DNA from 2 places in the Mycobacterium heidelbergense genome. Region 2 is predicted to be linked to the other one. Evidence: riboswitches for the same ligand, from Rfam matches in the RefSeq annotation. Region 2 holds a riboswitch; the other holds the start of a gene.
The links. Region 2 has a riboswitch for fluoride ahead of G6N25_RS09580 (PPE family protein). Riboswitches for the same ligand answer to the same signal wherever they lie in the genome.

Region 1 (15,539 bases), 1.3 Mb from region 2:
CGCCTCGCCCGCGGTTTGCGGTCGCGACCGCGGTATCGGCGCGCGCGGCCCCTGCCTGACGTAGCGAGCCCAGGCCAGCAACGCGGCGGCGATATAGCACACGAGGAAGATCCAGAACGCCGACGTTTCGGTGCCGGTGCTCGAATAGGACTGCCGCAGGGCCAAGTTGATCCCCACGCCGCCCAGTGCGCCGAACGCACCGGCGAATCCGATCAAAGCCGCCGACCTGACGCGGGCCCAGTGATGGCGGTCGGCCTCGCCGAGACCCATTGTCCGGCTGCGCACTTCGAAGATCGAAGGGATCAGCTTATACACCGCCCCCTTGCCGGCACCGGTAAAGATGAACAGCGCAATGAAGCCGACGATGTAGCCGGCCATGGTAAACCCCGTCACGGGGCCACCGCGGTCGCGGGTGAGATCGTCGTGGACGCTGACGCCGACAAGCAATCCCCCAGCCACGATCGCGGCGGCGAAGACGCTCAAGGTGACACGGCCACCACCGAAGCGGTCGCTGAACTTACCGCCGACTATCCGCGCCGCCGATCCCAGCAGCGGTCCGACGAAGGCGATTTCGGAAGCGTGCAACGACGCCTGCCCGTAGCTTTCGCCGCCGGCCACGAAGTTGTGCTGGAGCACCTGGCCGAACGCGAACGCGAAGCCGAGGAACGAGCCGGAGGCACACAGATAGAGAAACGAGATTCCCCACGTGTCGGGCACCGAGAGAATGGATCGCAAGTTGTCCGGCGAGATGCCGGTGCGATGCGCGACGATGTTGTCCATGCGCAGTGCCGCACCGACGCCGCCGATGGTCAGCAGCACCAGGTAGATCGCGCACACCCAGTATGGTGCCTCGTGGCCCGCGGTCGCCAGCACCACCAGCCCGACCGCCTGGATCGACGCCGACCCGAGGTTGGCCAGCCCACCGGTGAGGCCCAGCGCAAAACCCTTGAGCCGCTGCGGGTATAAACCGTCGACCTTGGCCAGCGACGCCGAGTAGTTGCCGCCGCCCAACCCGGTCAACGCGGCGCACGCCAGATACGGCCACAACGGCAGTCCGGGATGGGCAAGCAACACGATTGCCCCGATGGTGGGGATCAGCAACACCAGCGACGAGAACGTCGTCCAATTGCGGCCACCGAACCAGTTGGCGGCCATCGAATATGGAATGCGCACCAGCGCCCCCACCAGCGACGCCGTGGCGCCCACCAGCAGCTTGTCACCGGTCGAGAAGCCGTAGACGGACTGCGGCATGAACAGCACCATCACCGACCAGAGGTACCAGACCGAGAAGGAGATGTGCACGTTCACAACCAGCCACACCATATTGCGACGGGCGATGGCGCCGTTGCCGTCGTCCCAGGCCACGAGGTCTTCTGGATTCCAGTCGGTGATGCGCGAACGCGCCATGCGTCTTTTACCTTTCACGGACACTGTTGGGGCGACCGTCAGGCCACCCGGATATATGGCGGGTCGATTGTGATCGGGTTCGTTCATGGTTGATCGCCAACCGATCGAAAAGATCCGGAGTGCTTGGTGTTTCACATCCCATATGCCGGCAGCCGACCCGAACGGGGACCGCGACAGCACCCGCCGGGCCGCGGACACCACCGACGACATCGCAACGGGGGAAGCGGGATCGCAGCTATCGACGAAGATTGAACGGCCACTTACGGTCCTCCTGCGTCACACCCGGCCACGCCTGTGGCCGGCCGGGCACTGATCTGTTCCGCAGGGACCGTTGGCCGTCGATGCTTGACGCGCGGTTATGGCGAGCCCCACCGCCATCGTGCGCCGTCAGAGCCGACGACGCACATTTAAAACTTTCGTGATCTTATTGCTTGACAGTCAAGCCGAATTATGTTGATCAAACAACCCACCATGGCCGATGCACAGGAGACTTCCAGCTGATTGAAACATTACGTCCAGACGCGTCCACCCTGTAACCGGCGGCGAAGTGGGCAGCGCGGCCGGGCGGTTGCCACGACACGTAACGGCCAGGCGAGCACCGAGGGGGTCCCGAGCCCGTCCGACGGCCATGGGTGGCGTCGATCACAACCGGCCGGTGCGCGCCAAGACGGGGTGTCCGCGTGATATGTAGTCCAAATCTGTTGCTAATCAATGGATTTATAACTAAGTTGCGATCGAGGCTAGCGCCGTCCTCCGCAGACATGGCGTCGTCGTGGTCCGACGGGACGGCCTCGCCGCGCTTGACCAAAGCCGATTTCCATTGCTTAACTGACAGCGGCGATGGAGCCCGCCCTGAACCGCCGATCCGGCTGATGGCCCCTGCGAACATAGGAGTCGTAGGTGAAGCGCGCCGACATTCGCACCCACCCTCCGATTCGGTTGTACTCCGCCCCTGCGGTGCGCCGGCTCGTGATCTCGTTTACTGTGTCGACCCGATCAGGCACCTGGGTGTTGCCTGCGAGCCCTTGCCGTTCGCATATAAATTGGTATAATGCTGCGCCTCAACACCCCTGCGGGAGGGTCCGACGGCATGTCCGGCGGAGGCGTCGCGCGCCGGCTTTGGACGTCAACGAACCACTCGCACAACGGTATCCGGGTGAATCGGCGCGCCGCCGGAACGCGACCGACCCGCACACGATCCACGCACGACTCGCCGACAATCAGGAGTAGTCACATGGAATTCGACGTAACCATTGAAATCCCCAAGGGACAGCGCAACAAATACCAGAGCGACCACAACACCGGCCGCATCCGACTCGACCGCTACCTGTACACCTCGATGGGATATCCCGAGGATTACGGCTTCATCGAAAACAGCCTCGGCGACGACGGCGACCCTCTTGACGCCCTCGTTCTGCTGCCCGAGCCGGTCTTTCCCGGTGTCGTGCTCGCCGCACGCCCGGTGGGCATCTTCCAGATGGTCGACGAGGCCGGCGGCGACAACAAGGTTCTGTGCGTGCCGGCCGGCGATTCGCGATGGGATCACATCACCGACGTCGACGACGTGCCGTCCTTTGTCTTGGAGCCCATCAAACACTTCTTCGTGCACTACAAGGACTTAGAGCCGGGCAAGTTCGTCAAGGCCGCCGACTGGGGCAATCGGGAAACGGCGGAAGCAGAAGTGAAGCGATCCTTCGAACGGTTTCGCGCCAACGGTCACTGACGCCACGGACGAGCGGGGCGACGAGGGCAGCCAGCGGCTAGGCCGTGACCCGACGCGACGCGTAGATCTCGGCCAGGAACTGCTCGACGGCCACCGCCGCGTGCGCCGCGCGGGCGGACCCAAAGATGTCGAAAGCGTGTTGCGCGCACGGCAACTCGGCATATACCACAGGCTGACGGCTGACCTCACGGAGGCGCGCGGTAAAGCTGCGGGCCTGTTCGACCGGGATCAACGAGTCGTTGGTGCCGTGCAGCACGAAAAACGGTGGGGCGTCTTCGGACACGTGGCTGATCGGTGAGGCGATCCGGAAAGGTTCGGCTATCTCCGTGCGACTCAGCTTGAACACGCGCTTGGCCACCATCGGCACCATCAGCGGATGCATCGCGCCGTCGGATCGGGTGAAGTCGTAGACCCCGTAGAACGGGACGGCCGCCTGCACCCGGGTGTCGGCCCCCTCGAAACCCGGCTGAAACCGCGGATCGTTGGGGGTAAGCGCGGCCAGCGACGACAGATGCCCGCCGGCCGAGCCCCCGGTGATCGCGATCCAGCCCGGGCGACACCGCCGCCAGCGCCGCCGCCTGAACGCCGAGCGCCTGCACCGGAAGTTCCGACGCGAACAGGCCGTAGGCGAACGCGAACACCGACCCGTAACCGCGCCTGGTCAGCGGTCGGTAGCCGTTGGCGGTGAACGCGAGGCCCAGCGCGGACACCAGCACGGCTGGTCAGTCGCTTCACGGCCGATCCTTGGTTTTCCCGAGTTCGCCCACCTGCGCGGGGTCCTCGATCACGTGGTACGCCGGGTCGACCATCTCCATGGGCTTTCTGCCGCTTTGCCTGGGCTTGCCGATGATCCGCAGCAGCTGCCCGGGCTGGATGTCGGCGCCCCCGTGGCCGGCTCGGAACGTGATGGTGATTTCGCCGCTATTGTCGCCGACGACGATCTGCCGGACGGTCCGCCGGCGTTCGTTGACGTCCTGGACCTCGCTCACCCGCCCCTCGAAGGTGGCGCGCTGCCCGGGAATGAGGCCCCCAACGGTGATCACCGATGGCGGCCGCTCGGGGTGCTCATAGGCTTCGACTTCCTGCTCCTCGCTGCGCGAGACCCACGCTTCGACCTTGTCGAGCTCGCGCGCGATTCGTTGCTCGAAGCCTTCGGGGTACGCCTCCTTGATCCGGGATTGCACGTCGTAGGGCACGATCGTCGCCGCGGCGTCCGGGATCAGGCTGACCGCCCGGGCCACCTTGTCGGCGGTGCGGTCATGCAGCAGGCGTCCCAGCAGCGGCGCGTAGGTCCGACGCGGCAGCAACACCGTCACGTTGGTGTTCTGGCGCTCGTCGCGCGCCTTGGCGACCAGAACCTGCGCCGCCCGGGTGACCCGGCGGTCCGGGCAGTCGACGATCCGCAGCGGGGTGTCGAGATCGAAGTGATCCCAACGGTTTCGCAGCACCTTGGCGTGCGCGTCGTCGACCATGAAATGCACCGCGACCAGTTCGTCGGCCCGCAGTCCCCGCCCGTAGCGCAGCGCTTCGATCACGGCGAGGTCGACCGAGTTCACGAACACGAACACCTTGTGCCGCGCGTACTTCACCAGTTCGGGGCGATCGGTGCGGAACATCTCGAGAATGGCCGCCTCGGCGCGGTATTCCCGGTTGAGCCGCATCAGCACGAACACCAGCACCGGGAACACGACGACGACGAGCCAGGCGCCCTCGGTGAACTTCGCGACGGCGAAGATGCCCACCACGATCGTCGACAGGATCCCCGCCGACAGGTTGATCGCCAGGCGCCGGCGCCAGCCCGGTTCCCGGTGCGTCAGATGGTGTTTGGTCATTCCGTAGCCGGCCATCGAGAACCCGGTGAACACGCCGATCGCGTAGAACGGGACCAGCGCGTTGACCGAGCCGCCGGTCGCCAGCAGCAATGCCACCGAAAGCGCGGTGAGCGTGATGATGCCGTTCGAGAACACCAGGCGGTGGCCGCGTTTCGTCAGCTGCCGCGGCAGGAAGCGGTCTTCGGCGACGAAACTCGCCAGCGCCGGGAATCCGTTGAAGCTGGTGTTCGCGCCGGTGAACAGGATGGCCGCGGTCGACGCCTGCACGAGGATGTAGAAGACGTCGCCGATCGGGCCCTGACCGAACACCGCGCGGCCGATCTGCGACAGGACTGACGGATATTCGGTGAGATATGGCGTGGCGTGGGTGACATACGCGAGGTAGGCGACGCCGGCCAGCAGGAGCCCGAGGATGGTCGCCATGGCGGTCAGCACCCGACGCGCGTTGCGGCCCTGCGGTTTTCGAAACACGTCGACGGTGTTGGAGATGGCCTCGACCCCCGTCAGCGACGAACCGCCGTTGGCGAACGAACGCAGCAATGTCAGGACGGTCGCTCCCATCACCAGGCCGTTGGACTGATGGACGGGCACGGTTCCGGGCATTTGCGCGGGGTGGTAGACGGGCAGATCGCCGGCCATGGCGCGCGCGACGCCCACCACGATCGTCAGGCCGACCATGATGACGAAGAAGTAGGTCGGCAACGCGAACTGCCATCCCGCTTCCTTTAATCCGCGCAGGTTCACGTAGCAGACGACGAGCACCACGCCGACGGTGATTTGCAGGCTGTGCGGCCCCAACACCGGGATGGCCGACACCACCGCGACCGTGCCGGCCGCCGACTGCACCGCCACGGTGACCACGTAGTCGATCAACAGCGCCGCGGCGGCGACCTGCGCCACCCGGGGCCCGAAATTCTCCCGCGCGACGATGTACGAACCGCCCGCCCGGCTGTAGGCCATGACGACCTGCCGGTACGACGCGGCCACCAACACCAGGATCAGCAGGATGACACCGGTGACCGGGAGCAGCAACACGAACGCCGCCAGCCCCGCGTGCGGCAGCAGTTCGATCAGGATCTGCTCGGGACCATAGGCCGTCGACGAGATCGCGTCCGGCGAAAGCGCGCCCAGCGCAACGGGATTCGAGAGCTTCTCGGAACTCAGTTCCTCGGTGATCAGCGGCTTTCCCAGAAAGATGCGCTTAGCGATGTCCCCAACCGACGTGGGGATGTGCAGCTTGCCCGCCGAAGTCGTCACAACCACATTCCTTGTCCGGGGTTGACCGTTGGTAAGCGCCTGGGTAACTCCTCCCGATGCATTCTGCCGTCCGCGTCCCCCGGCGCGCGCGGCAGCCGGGGGGCTAGGCCAGCCGTCGCACGGCGGCGGCGATGCGCTCGTCGGTGGCGGTGAGCGCCACTCGCACGTGCCGGGCGCCGCCCGGGCCGTAGAAATCGCCCGGCGCCACCAGGATGCCAAGGGCGGCCAACGCGCTGACGCTGTCGTGGCACGGCTCGCCGCGGGTGGCCCACAGGTACAGGCCCGCCTCGGAATGGTCGACGGCGAAGCCGGCCGAGCGCAGCGCCGGCAACAGGGCGGCCCGCCGCCGTTCGTACCGTTCGCGCTGCAGCCGCTGGTGGGCGTCGTCGTCCAGGGCGGCCACCATGGCGGCCTGCACGGGCGTCGGGACCATCATCCCGGCGTGCTTGCGCACGGCCAACAGCTCGGCGACCAGGGCCGGATCCCCGGCGACGAAGCCGGCCCGGTACCCGGCCAGCGACGAGCTCTTCGACAGCGAGTGGATCGCGAGCAGCCCGGTATGGTCTTCGTCGCAGACCGAGGGGTGCAGCACCGATAACGGTTCGGCGTCCCAGCCCAGCCCCAGGTAGCACTCGTCGGAGGCCACGATGACGTCCCGGTCGCGGGCCCATCGGACCACCTTGCGCAGGTGGTCGACGCCCAGCACGCGCCCGGTCGGATTGCTCGGCGAGTTCAGGTACACCAACGCCGGGGCCCGCGGGCCCAGCTGGGTCAGCGAATCCGCGCGCAGGATCTGCGCTCCGGCCAGCCGGGCGCCGACGTCGTACGTCGGATAGGCCAGCTCCGGCACCACCACGACATCGGCCGGGCCCAGGCCCAGCAGGGTCGGCAGCCAGGCGATGAGTTCCTTGCTGCCGATCACCGGCAGCACGGCCGCCTCGGTCAGCCCGGTGACCCCGAAACGGCGGCCCAGCGCGGCCACCGCCGAGGCGCGCAGTCGCGCGGTGCCGGCGGTGGCGGGATATCCCGACGCTGCAGCGGATGCCGCCAACGCCTCCTGGATCTGCGGCGCGACGGGATCGACCGGGGTGCCGACGGACAGGTCGACGATGCCGTCGGGATGGGCCCCGGCCAGCGCTTTGGCGTCGGCCAGGGTGTCCCACGGGAACTCCGGCAGGGACGCCGAGACGAGACGCCGGCCCGCCCGGGGCTCATCGAGCACCGGCTTGCTCAGTCGCCTTCGCCCTGCGGCGGCAGGTCCTTGACCACTTGCGGGTCGTTCTCGGTCATGCCGACCTTGGCCGCACCGCCCGGCGAGCCCAGCTCAACGAAGAAGTCCGCGTTGATCTGCGTGTACTGGCTCCATTGTTCGGGCACATCGTCTTCGTAGTAGATCGCTTCGACAGGGCAGACCGGTTCACAGGCGCCACAGTCGACGCATTCGTCGGGGTGGATGTACAGCATCCGAGCGCCCTCATAGATGCAGTCGACCGGGCATTCCTCGATGCATGCCTTGTCCTTGATGTCGACGCAGGGTTCGGCGATCGTGTACGTCACAGGCGTCTCCTCAAGGTCTCCTCCATGTGCTGCCTGATGGGCTGGTGTTCGGCTCGCGGCGGCCGCTCGGCCGCCCGGAGAAAGTTCTCGGTTACTGATACTAGACGTTGCACATACACGTCAACCACTCGGCATGCCCGCCGGGATAGGAAGGCCCGCGCCACGGCGGGGCCGTCGAGTGGCTCGGCGAGGTCGCCGATCGCCCACGGCGAACGGCTTTTAGCCACGTCGCTGACCTGCGGATAGTTACGATCCGGGCTTCGTGTGCGATAACGGTTGCGATGGAAGAAAGCTCGCGGGGCCTGGTAGCCTCGACCGCAGACGGCAACCGTTGGGCAGATGTCGTCGCCGTTTATCGACGGTGCATTTATTGGGGAAGGTGTCCACAGATGGTGAGGCTGTCGTTGATCAAATTGGCTGCTGCCGTTGGCGGTGTGGCGTTCGCGTTGACGGCTGGCGCCGGGATCGCGTCCGCAGATCCGCTGGATCCGGTCATCAACACGACGTGCAGCTACGGGCAGGTTATGGCCGCGCTCAACGCGACGGACCCGGGAGCCGCCGCGCAATTGAACGGGTCGCCGATCGCGCAGAGCTACCTGCGCCAGTTCCTCGCCTCGCCGCCGCCGAAGCGCGTGCAGATGGCGCAGCAGATCCAGGCCATGCCGCAGGCCGCGCCGTACTTCAACGACGTCTTGTCGGTGGCCGGGAGCTGCAACAACTACTGAGCGGGGCGCGGTCGGGTGGCGAGCGTGCGCAAAATGCCACCCGCCGCGGCGTGTCCCTGCACAGACACGCACGCTCGCGAGGGGCAATAGGTTAGGCCGCCAGCGGGGCGTAGGTGGTGGTGCGCTGGCGCGCGGGGCGTCCGATGCCCTCGGCGATCGCGGTCAGCTCCGCGGCGGTCTTCGACGATCCGTACTCCGAACCGGCCATCCGCGAGATGGTCTCCTCCATCAGCGTGCCGCCCAGGTCGTTGGCTCCGCCGCGCAGCATCACCTGCGTGCGCTCGACGCCGAGCTTCACCCAGCTGGTCTGGATGTGGGAGATGCGGCCGTGCAACATGATTCGCGCCAGGGCGTGCACCGCCCGGTTGTCGCGATGGGTGGGCCCGGGGCGGGCCGCGCCGGCCAGGTACAGCGGCGAATTCTGATGCACGAACGGTAGCGGCACGAACTCGGTGAAACCGCCGGTGCGGTCCTGGATTTCGCGCAGCACGTTGAGGTGGCCGACCCAGTGCCGCGGGCTGTCGACGTGGCCGTACATCATCGTCGACGACGACCGCAGGCCCACCTCGTGCGCGGTGCTCACGATGTCGATCCACATCGACGTCGGCAGCTTGCCCTTGGTGAGGACCCAGCGCACCTCGTCGTCGAGGATCTCGGCGGCGGTGCCGGGGATGGTGTCGAGCCCGGCCTCGCGCAGGCCGGTCAGCCACTCGCGAACGCTCAAGCCGCTCTTGGTCACCCCGTTGGCGATCTCCATCGGGGAGAACGCATGCACGTGCATCGACGGCACCCGGGCCTTGACGGCGCGCACCAGCTCGGCGTACCCGGTGACCGGCAGCTCGGGGTCGATCCCGCCCTGCATGCAGACCTCGGTGGCACCGGCGACGTGCGCCTCCCAGGCGCGGTCGGCCACCTCGTCGGTGGACAGCGAGTACGCGTCGGCGTCGCCCTTGCGCTGCGCGAACGCGCAGAACCGGCACCCCGTGTAGCAGATGTTGGTGAAGTTGATGTTGCGGTTGACGACGAAGGTCACGTCGTCGCCCACCGCGTCGCGACGCAGCGAATCCGCCAGCGCGGCAACCGCTTCCAGCGCGGGGCCGTCGGCGGTCGCCAGCGCCAGATACTCGTCGTCGGTGCAGCCGGCGGGATCGCGTTCGGCCGACCGCAGCGCGGCGAGGACGTCGACGTCGATGCGCTCGGGGGCGCGCGCGGCGAGCTCGTGCACGTGGCCACGGATCGATTCCCAATCACCGAAGGCGCTGTCGAGGTCGCTGCGGGCCGCGGTGTTGCGGCCCTCGGTGTCGATGGCCGCGTTGAGGTCGACCCGGCCCGAGGATCCCACGTCGTCGGGTTCCTGCCAGGGCAGGCCCACCGGGTTGACGTCGCGGGCCAGCCCGGTCGCCGGATCGGCCAGCGCGACAACGTGTCCCCGCACCCGAGGGTCGATCCACGCCGCGCCGGCCTGGACGTATTTGGGCTGCGCGGTCAGCCGCTGCACCAACTCGTAGCCGGCTTCGGCGGTGACGGCGGCCAGGTCGTCCAATGCGGGCCAGGGCCGTTCGGGGTTGACGTGGTCGGGCGTCAGCGGCGAAACGCCGCCCCAGTCGTCGACCCCGGCGCCGATCAGCGCCAGGCACTCCTCGCGCGACACCAGATTCGGCGGGGCCTGGATGCGCATGCCCGGGCCCAGCACCAGCCGCGCGACCGCCACCGTCGCCAGGTAGTCCTCGATCCCGGCGTCGGGCATGGCGGCCATCGCGGTGTGTTCCTTGGCCCGGAAGTTCTGCACGATCACTTCCTGGACGTGCCCGAACTCCTTGTGCGACTTGCGGATCGCGTGCAGGGTGTCGGCACGTTCGGTCAGCGTCTCGCCGATGCCGACCAGCAGCCCGGTGGTGAACGGGATGGACAGGCGGCCCGCGTCGGTCAGGGTGCGCAGCCGGACGGCCGGATCCTTGTCCGGGCTGCCGTAGTGCGCAAGGCCTTTGGTGTCGAACAGCCGCCGCGACGTCGTCTCGAGCATCATCCCCATCGACGGCGCGACGGGCTTGAGCCGCGACATCTCCGACCAACTCATCACGCCGGGGTTCAGGTGCGGCAGCAGCCCGGTCTCCTCGAGCACCCGGATCGCCATCGCCCGCACGTAGGACAGCGTGGAGTCGTAGCCCCGCTCGCCGAGCCACTGGCGCGCCTCGGGCCAGCGATCCTCGGGCCGGTCGCCGAGGGTGAATAGCGCTTCCTTGCAACCGAGTTCGGCCCCGCGGCGGGCCAGGTCGAGGATCTCGTCGGGCTCCAGATACATGCCGGCCCCGTCGGCGCGCAGCTTGCCCGGGACCGTGACGAACGTGCAGTAGTGGCAGGTGTCGCGGCACAGATGGGTGACCGGGACGAACACCTTGCGCGAATAGGTGATGGGCAGCCGGCCGTCCGGCCCGCGCCGCCCGGCCGACTCCAGGCCCGCGTCGCGCACCCGCGCGGCGCTCGCGCACAGGTTGGCGAGGTGTTCGCCGCGCGCGCTCATCGCGACGGCCGCCTCGTCGATGTTCAGCGCGACCCCGTCGCGGGCCCGCCGCAGGACCCGCCGCAGCGCCGACGCGTCGGCCTTCGGCGGAACGACGGGTCCGGGCAGAACGATGGGCGCCGGCGGCTCCGGTGTTAGCGGCACGTTGGTGTAACTTCCCCGCGATCGAATTTCATCCGCACGTCCCAACCTGCGAAACTTTGGGCAACGGTGCCATACGCGCAACAGTAGCGCCAGGCCACCGCCGGCCCGCGGTCGACATCCCCGGGGTCACGGCCACCCGCCCTGCCACGTCTTTGGCGGACTTCGCCTCCGTGGATCGGTGATCGCGATACCATCCGTCGTAACCCAGGGGAGGCGCCAATGTCGTTCGTGCTCGCGGCCCCGGAGGCGCTGGTAACCGCGGCTTCGGAGTTGGCCGGCATCGGTTCGACGCTCGGCACGGCCAACGCGGCCGCCGCGGCCCCGATCACCGGGGTGGCGGCGGCCGCCGCCGACGAGGTGTCGGCGCAGGTCGCGGCGATGTTTTCCGAGCATGGGCTGGGCTATCAGCAGCTGAGCGCGCGGGTGACGGCGTTTCACGAGCAGTTCGTGCAGGCGCTGAGCGCGGGGGCGTCCACGTATGCGGCGGCCGAGGCCAACGCCGCGCAGACCCTGGTCAATGCGGTGAGCGCGCCCGCCGCGACCCTGCTGGGCCAGCCGCTGCTCGGAGGCGGGATCGCCGGCGCCCTGCTTGCGCCGGCCGCCGCGACCAACGCCGCCGTGCTGCCCGCGGCCAACGCGTTGGTGTCGCTTGGCGACGCGATCGAGGGCGCCTACCTCACGATCGAGCCGTGGGTGCAGTACGGCTTCAACCTCGCCGCGTGGGCGGCGGGTTACCTGCCCGTGATCGGCTTTGTCGCGCCCCAGATCAACTTCTTCTACTACCTTTTCGAGCCCATCGTGCAGAGCGCGCTGTTCAACACGATCGACTTCATCGACGGGACGGTCAGTTTCACGCAGGGGCTGAGCAACTTCTGGACCGCCACCACGGCGTCGATCAACCAGTTCATCAACACCGAGATCAATTGGGTGCGCGGCTTCCTCCCGCCGTTGCCGCCGATCGGCGTGAACGCGGGCTAACGAGTGCCGCGGCCGCGGTGGCTGCGCCGCCACAACACCCAGGCCGGTGGCGCGCCGCCCAGGATGATCAGCACCACGGCTCCGTAGGCCATCAGTCCCCGGCCCCCCAGGATGACGTCGTTGGCGGGGCCGCCCATGCTCAGCACGGCCACCGTGACCAGCCACATCCACAGCGGCAGCGCGGCCACCCGCGTGGATCTGGTCCACAGCGCGGCGGCCCAGACCAGCGCCGCGTTGAGCAGTCCACTGATCAACGCACTGATGGGAAACGGAATGGAACCGATATAGGAAGGCAGCAGCAGCGCGCCGGCCAGTGCGGAGAGAACCCCGTCGACAGCCAACAGCGCCAAAACAACGAACCGAATTGCCGGGTCTGTAGCGGCGCTGTCGTGAACCGGCGCGGTGCGTGGTTTGGTTTCGGTCAGGTCGGGATGCTGTCGATGTTGGAGAGGATGGAGCCGAGAACCCACTGCAGGCTGTCGAGCCGGTCCTGCCAGTGCTGCATGTTGGGGTCCATGTCGGGGTCCATGCGCGTTCCTTCCTTGCTGCGTGGTTCGCAGCTTACCGCGTTACGCGGTGAAACCAAGTCCCGCCAGAAGATCTGTTTCCCAGCCGCGCTCGTCGCGCTCCCCCGCGGAGCCGGCCGCCAGAACGTAGTGCTCCTCGGCGAGGATCGGCAGCACCACGTTGTTCGACAAGGCGCAGGCCCGGCCGGTCGGGCCGACGACGACCTGGGTGGCGTGCGCGGCGAGTGCGGCCGCCTTGGCGGCGCGCGCCTCCGGGCCGGCCTCGACGACGGCGTCGACGTCGGAGTCCGCAAACCCGAAGTCGAACTCTTCGTGCGGCGGAATCCTCCACTCGGGAAGCAGGTCTTCGGGATTCAGCGCCCGCCAGCCCGTCTCGATCGCGCTTTCGGCCACGACCGTCCAGTAGAACTTCGGGACCGTCCACGGCTCGCCCGGGTAGTCGGCGGTGCCGGCGGCGGCGACCGCGGCCGTCGTGACGGCATGGGCGTGGACGTGGTCGGGGTGGCCGTAGCCGCCACCCGGGTCGTAGGTCACGACGACGTGGGGGCGCTGCTCGCGGATGATCGCCACCAGCGCGCCGACGGCCTCGCGCTCGTCGGCGTCGATGAACCTCTGGCGGCGGCGCTTTGGGGTGCCCGGCATGCCCGAGTCGCGCCATCGGCCCGCGCCGCCGAGGTAGCTGGGCGCTCCGGCGCCCAGCGCCCGCAGCGCGGCGGTGAGTTCGCCGACGCGGTAGCCGCCGAGTTGATCCGCGCGATCGACGGCGAGCTCGGCCCAGCGGTCGCCGATGACCTCGCCCTCCTCGCCGAGCGTGCAGGTGACGACGCGCACCTGCGCCCCGCGGGCGGCGTAGTGCGCGATGGTGGCGCCGTTGCTGAGGCTCTCGTCGTCGGGATGGGCGTGGACGAACAGCAGCCGCGGGGTCTCGGACATGGAGGCACCCTACCCGTGTGATCCGCCCGGACGTTGGTTCGCGTGGTCGCAGCGAATAGGAACGCCAACGGCTACTATCGAGAAATGTCGCAGCTCACCCAAGCGAATCGGAGTAGCGGCCGGAGCCGCCGGCGAGGCGAGGTGCTCGAACGCGCGCTCTACGAGGCGGCCTTGGCCGAGCTGACCGAGGTCGGATACGGCGGGCTGACGATGGAGGGAATCGCGGCGCGCGCCCACACCGGCAAGGCGGCGCTGTACCGGCGCTGGTGCAGCAAGCACGACCTGGTGCACGCCGCCCTGGTTTACGCGCTGCCGCCGCTGCCCGAGCTGCGCTCCGGCCGGTCGGCCAGAGAGAACCTGCTGACCATGCTCACGTCGCACCGCGATCTCCTGGCCGGAAAGACGGGGTTCCCGGGCATGGACATCATCGGGCAGCTCGTCCACGAGCCCGAGTTGCGTGCCATCGTCGCCGACGCCGTGGTGGGCCCGCGCCTGAAGATCCTGGAATCGATCCTGCGGGCCGCCGTCGACGACGGCGACCTGGACCCGGCCACCATCACGCCGCTCACCGCGCGGATCGGACCGGCGTTGATCAACCAGCACTTCCTGCTCACCGGGGAACCGCCGAACCGGCGGGAGCTGGCGCTCGTCGTCGACACCGTGATCCCGCCCGGGCGGCGGGCTGACCACTGAGGTGGCCGCCCCCTTAGGCAGTTACTTTCCTGCGCCGAGATCGACGGTAGCGCGGCGCCCACTCGCACTTTCCCACGCCAACGCAGATCTCGGCGCGCCGGGCCAGGCGTCGGTGCCGCGTCACGGTCGCCACATCGACCCCAGAAGTTGGGCCGACCGCTCAGGCGCGCGCTACAGGAGCCCGGCCAGATCGGCGCCGGCGGCCAGGGTCTGGTCGACGATGCCCTCCAGGCCGCCGATGCCGCCGTTGGTGTTGAAGACGCCCCCGCCGCCGCCCGTCAGGAAGGCCCCGGCATTCAGCGCCGGAACCTGAGCCCCGCCCACGAAGCTGTTGACGGATTGCTCGCCGGTGAGCAAGGCCAGATTGCCGACGTTGAAGATCCGGTTGAGCGCCCCGTTGAAGGCGTTGGGGCCGAAGACGCTTGCTTCCCAAGACAACTCGCTGCCCAACAGGTTGGTGTTGAAGCCCGTCTCCGCGGTGACCAGGTTGCCGAGGAAGCCGATTTGGCCCGACGCCAGCCCCTGCAACCCGGCGATCGGCGCCGCGATCAACGCCGCCCCGGTGGCGGGGATCCCGGCGAACAGCGAGCCGTTGAGGGCCGCTCCCAACGAGGCTTGCAACCCCAGCCCATTGATGGCCGCGGCCAAGGACGCCTGCAGTGACCCGTTGCCGGTCAACGCGCTCGCCACCGCGCCGATGACGTTGAGGTCGAACAGGAATTTGTTGTCCACGGCGCCCAGCAGCCCGCCGAGCGCGCCGCCGCCGATGACGCCGCTGAGCGGGCCGACCACCAGGTTGGCGCCGAGAAAGCTCGCCGGGAACGGCACGCCCAACACGCTGTCGAACGTCGCCTCACCGGTGCCCAGCACCATGTTCCAGAAGTTCAAGGTGCTGTCGATCACGCCGCCCACGGCGCCGGTGCCGCCGAAGAGGGCCGTCTCCAACGCCGCCTCCTGGGCGGTCAGCGCCGCGTTGAAGCCGAGTTCGTTGTTGAGCACGGCGCCGTTGAACGCGGTTTCCATCGCCTGGAGCTGGGCGAGGAACGCGGCCGGTGAGCTCGCCGTGACCAGCGCCTGGAAGGGTGCGACCGCGTTGACCAGCAGCGTGGGCAGCCCGACGCTGAGGCCCCCGGTCAGCGCGGCGTTGAGCTGAGCGCCCAGCCCGGAGAGGCCGGCGCCGATGCTGACACCCAGGCTCGGGCTGAAGCCGAAGAAGCCGCCCAGGGCGGCGAGCGCACCATT
Region 2 (4,751 bases):
CGCGGTTTCGGCTCAGGCTTTGGAGAGTTGCTGGGGGCAGTAGAACTTCGCGGCGAGAAGGGCGAAATTGGATGCCATCTCCATGTCCATTCCGGGATTGTGGGTTTTGACGTCGTGCACCAGCTCGAGGCCCGATTCGCCGTTGTTCAAGCACAAGCACACCGCTCGGCCGGCGCCCACGGCGGCATCGGGGTTGGAAAAGCTGAAGCCGGCCTGGCGCAAAGCGGCGAGAAAGCCTGCGTCGTCGCCGTCGAGAACCGGAGCGGGATCGGAGTAGGCCGGCGCGGCCAGCCCGATCATCGCCGAAACACCGAGTACCGTCAGTAGTGTTCTCATACCTCACTGTCTTCCAATTATGTTGCAAGCTAGGCTAATTGCGCTTCGGATGGCGTGGCCTTAAGCTTGTCGGCTTTGGACAGGTGCACCGCGTGGATGCCGGGCTTTTTCGCCAGTTGCTCGAGCAGGGCGTCAAGGCCGTCTTGATCGACAGTATGGTGCTGCACGCTTTCGGGTTTCTCCGATATCTGTGCGACCAGGCGCTTGAGCTGCTCCGGCGATTGCTTGCCTTTGAGGTCTTTGATCGGGGTGAGACGTCCGCGCGCGCCGGCTCCCACCGCGGTGGGAGCTCCCGCCCCCAGGGCGCTGCCGAGCATTCCCGCCACCGACATCGAACTGAGCAGGCTTCCCCCGCCGAGCGCGGCCGCGGACACGGCATCGGGCCCGGCGGCCGACAAGGCGGCGGCAACGGTCCTGATGGCGGGGGTGGCCGTGGCCCAGCTCGGCGGAACCGACAGTCTTCCAACCAATGTGCCGGCATTTCCCATGCTCGCCGAGACCGCGCTATAGAGCGTGCCCCGGCCGAAGCCCAACGCTCCCAGCCCGGCACCCAGCGCGTCTTTGGGCAGTGCGCCATACGCCACGGGCGGGGCGAACTTGAGCCACTGTGACACGGGAAAGTTGATCAACAGCCCGATGTCGTTGAACTGCGTGGTGAGCCCAAGCGGAACCTTGACGGCGCTATACAGGCCGGTGAACCACGCGTCCCCGTTGGGCACCGTGTTGAGCAGATCCACCCAGAAGTCGTTGTAGTCGGTGGCCAGCCCGGCCAGCAATCCCAGAATCCCGCCGGACGCGCTGGTTGAGCTGGCCGCTGTGCTCGCGGTTGACGCCGCGGTGCCGGCCGGCGTGGCGGCCGCGGAGGCCACCGCGGCCGCTTGCGTCGTTGTGCCCGCGGAGTCGGTGGTCTGTGGCGGCTCGGTGAACGGTGTCAGGTTGTTGGAGGCACTGGCCGAGGAGGCGAAGTAGGTATCCATCGCCGTAGCGTCTTGAGCCCAAAACCCGTCGTATTCGGCCTCATTGGCCGCGATCGCCGCGGTGTTTTGGCCGAAAAGATTGGTCGCCACCAGCCGGGCCACGAGGGCGCGGTTCTCCGCGATGATGGGCGGCGGCACGTGGGCGGCCAACGCCGTCTGGTAGGCGCCCGCCGCCGCGGTGGCCTGGGTGGCGGCTTCGGCGGCTTGTGCGGCGGTGCCCTGCATCCAGGCCACATAGGGTGCGACGGCGGCCGCCATGGCGAGCGATGACGGACCCATCCAGGGCCCACCGGTCAGGCTCGAGATCACCGACGAATAAGAGGACGCGGTGGACTGCAATTCGGTGGCCAGATCGTCCCAGGCCGCGGCGGCGGCCAGCATCGACCCCGATCCCGGACCGGCATACATCCGGCCCGAATTGAACTCCGGCGGAAACGCTCCGTAGAACATGCCTAAACCCCTTTTCCGGTGGCGCGCACCCGGGTGGACCGCGCCGGGCCGCCATAGGTCGTCATCGAGTTCATCGCGGTCATTCCTCGAGGGCCGGGATCACGATGATGGTGGCCGCGAGGGGTTCCGGCTCCGCGACGACGCCACCCAGCACCTTGGCCGGCGCCGCGCCACCGGAGTACATCGCACCGGCGCCCACCGCGCGTCCGGCCAGGCTCGACAGGGCCATCTGACCGAACACGCCACCCTCGCCGGCCGGGGCGGCCGCCAGGTTGGTGGGTAGCGCCGCGGCCAACGTTCGGATCGCCGGGGCGGCTTCGGTCCAGCCCTGTGGCACCGACATGCTTCCGACCAGGGCCGCTTTGCCCATCGAACCCGATACCTGCCCCGCGCCGACCGCGGAGCTCAGCATGGGCTGGGCGGCGCCGGCGCCACCGGTCAGCGGAGCCAACGCCCCCGTGATGGCTTTCGGGCCGGCCAGATAGGCCGCGGCGCCCTGCCCATTCTGGCCCCAGGCGTATGCCTGCCCGAATGACAGGAACGGGCCGCCGGGTATGGAGCTCCACCCCTGCAGGGAGTACGGCCCGGTGAGGATCGACCAGATGGTGTTCCAGTCCGTCAGTTGCGATGGCACGGGCGGCAAACCGACCGCCGTCGACGCCGCCGCGTTGGCCGTCGTGGCGTTCGTTGCACCCGGCATCGAGTCGATCGCGTGGGGCAGTTGCGCGGCTGTGTTCGAGCCGGACGAGGCCGCGGCCGATTGCGTCGCCGGGCCGGAGTCATTGGTGGTCTGCGGCGGCTCGGTGAATGGGATCAGCTGCGACGCCGTCGCCGACGACGCCGCATAGGTGTACATCGCGGCGGCGTCCTGCGCCCACATCTCGGCGTACTGGGCCTCGGTGGCCGCGATCGCCGGGGTGTTCTGACCCACGAAGTTGGTGGCGATCAACGCCATCAGCTGGGCGCGATTGGCCGCGATCACCGGCGGCGGCACCGTGGCGGCAAAGGCCGTCTCGTAGGCGCCGGCGGCCAGCCTCGCCTGCATGGCCGCCTGCTCCGCCTGAGCGCCGGTGGTGCCCATCCACGCCACATACGGCGCCGCGGCCGCCGCCATCGCGATCGACGACGGGCCCGTCCACGACCCAACCGTCAGGCCCTGCACGGTCGCCCCGTACGAGGCTGCGGCGGAACGCAACTCGGCGGCCAACTCATCCCACGCCGCCGCGGCCACCAGCATCGGCCCCGACCCCGCGCCGAGATACATCCGGCCCGAATTGACCTCCGGTGGCAGCGCGCCGAAATCCAGCATCGATTACCTCCGGTCCCTCACGTGGCCGCGACGGCGTCAGCCGCCTCGGCCGATCGTGATGGCGCGTAAACACGTTGCATGCGAACAACGTTCAATGCGAACGCCAAGGGAGATCGACAAGCGAAGTTGGCGCCCACCATCGCGCCGGACCGGAACGTCAACTTATTTGGCTGGCACGCCATCTACCCCACCCGTCTTCTACCGTGAGTTGCTCACTGGGTAGAAGCCATTAGCCAGGGGCGGCATTTGAGGCGAGCTTCATCGCCTTACTCGCACAAGTTTACCCGACGTTCAACTTGTCGCGCAAAGGGTCTGGTGAACTTGTCGTCAGCGCGCCATCATGGGAGCAAGGCGGTGGGGCTCGCCTCAATCGCGAAAGTCGCCGACAGCCCCTGGGTAACAACCAGGGAGGATTCATGCTCAGTAGAACACCGGCGGGACGCTCATGAGTTCGCCGCTGCGACCGATGGGAAACCCGGCGCAGTTCAGCGTGATGTTCTGGCTACCACCCGGCGGCACCGACAACGGAGTCTTTGCGACTTATTGGGCGGAGTTGGCCGATCTGGAGTCGGGTGACGTCGGTCCTGTGCTGGCCCTGCTCGCCGACGCCGACGTCGGCGGGTACGTGGCGACACCGGGTGGCCGACTCAACCATCGCTCCCGGGCGCCGGTCCACCGCTTGTGGGTGGATTCGCTGCAATATCATCGCGCCGAAGACGTTCTCATGGCGTATTTGAACCACAGAGACCGCCCGGGCGAGAGTCATTCGGCCACAAGGTCGTAGGCGTCCACCCTCCAGTTCCCGTCGACCAGGCTCAGCTGGTTCCAGCACGCGGTCCGCTGGCTGATGCGGTCCAGCGTCGGGTCCAGCTGCGCGAGCAGGGCGGTGTTGAATGCGTCGTGTGACACCAAAACGATTGGACCGGGCCCAAGTTCGGCGACCAGCTCGAGAAACGCTCGCCGAGCCCGCTCGGCGAGCGCCGCGTGGCTCTCGACACCAGGCGCGGAATCAACGCTGCCGTAACGGCGTTCGACATCCTCCCGATGAAGGCCGGTCATGGGTCCGTAGTCGCGGTCGGTGAGCCGCGCATCGACGGTGACCGGTGCGTCGGCCGCGGAGCCGATCGCCCGCGCGGTCGCGACCGCCCGCTGCAGCGGGCTGGATACCACCGCCTTGGGGTGTCGGGCGGCCAGCGCCTCGGCCAGCCGGGAGACTTCGGCGATACCCACTTCGTCCAGGGGCGGGTCGCTCAGGCCACGCAGTCGCCCCTCGGCGTTGAGCGCGGTGCGCCCGTGCCGGGCCAAATAGACCCGGGCCGCGCCGCCGGAGTTCACAGGCTGTCCGCGAACTCGGGAACCACGGCAACCGGTCGGGTGCTGTGGCGCAAAAGGTTTCGCGTCACCGTGCCGCTCACAATGTGGCTCAGGGCCGGGCCGATGCCGTGCTGCGGCCGGCCAACGACGATCAACCTCGCCGCGCAGTCATCCGCGGTCTTGAGGAGCGCCTTGACCGGGTCGCCGGTCAGGAGGTGATAAGCCCACTCCACATGGGTCGCGTCCAGGGCCTCCCCGACGTGTTGACGCTCGGCGCTGAGCCTTCGCTCGACGGCCTCGGCCGACCCGGTCGACGTGCCGGAAATGGCGCTGTCGGACATATCCACGACGTGCACGACGTGAAC

Region 1: it holds a riboswitch for fluoride, as region 2 does, so the genes downstream of both, G6N25_RS15830 (inorganic diphosphatase) here and G6N25_RS09580 (PPE family protein) in region 2, are expected to answer to the same signal.

What each region holds. Positions count from the first base shown of each region.
Region 1 covers NZ_AP022615.1:3,334,433-3,349,971, reverse strand. Annotated here, with positions in the region: gene G6N25_RS15835 (MFS transporter) at 1-1,407, opposite strand, end outside; fluoride riboswitch at 2,235-2,296, shown strand; gene G6N25_RS15830 (inorganic diphosphatase) at 2,642-3,130, shown strand; partial or broken gene G6N25_RS15825 (prolyl oligopeptidase family serine peptidase) at 3,168-3,683, opposite strand; gene G6N25_RS15820 (amino acid permease) at 3,862-6,219, opposite strand; gene dapC (succinyldiaminopimelate transaminase) at 6,323-7,441, opposite strand; gene fdxA (ferredoxin) at 7,450-7,776, opposite strand; gene G6N25_RS15805 (hemophore-related protein) at 8,169-8,501, shown strand; gene G6N25_RS15800 (bifunctional FO biosynthesis protein CofGH) at 8,593-11,166, opposite strand; gene G6N25_RS24220 (PE family protein) at 11,386-12,144, shown strand; gene G6N25_RS15790 (hypothetical protein) at 12,141-12,614, opposite strand; gene mshB (N-acetyl-1-D-myo-inositol-2-amino-2-deoxy-alpha-D-glucopyranoside deacetylase) at 12,714-13,604, opposite strand; gene G6N25_RS15780 (TetR/AcrR family transcriptional regulator) at 13,689-14,297, shown strand; gene G6N25_RS24215 (PE family protein) at 14,469-15,539, opposite strand, start outside.
Region 2 covers NZ_AP022615.1:2,033,049-2,037,799, forward strand. Annotated here, with positions in the region: gene G6N25_RS09570 (DUF732 domain-containing protein) at 13-336, opposite strand; gene G6N25_RS09575 (PPE family protein) at 366-1,763, opposite strand; gene G6N25_RS09580 (PPE family protein) at 1,843-3,072, opposite strand; fluoride riboswitch at 3,286-3,347, opposite strand; gene G6N25_RS09585 (hypothetical protein) at 3,518-3,856, shown strand; gene G6N25_RS09590 (histidine phosphatase family protein) at 3,835-4,407, opposite strand; gene G6N25_RS09595 (universal stress protein) at 4,404-4,751, opposite strand, start outside.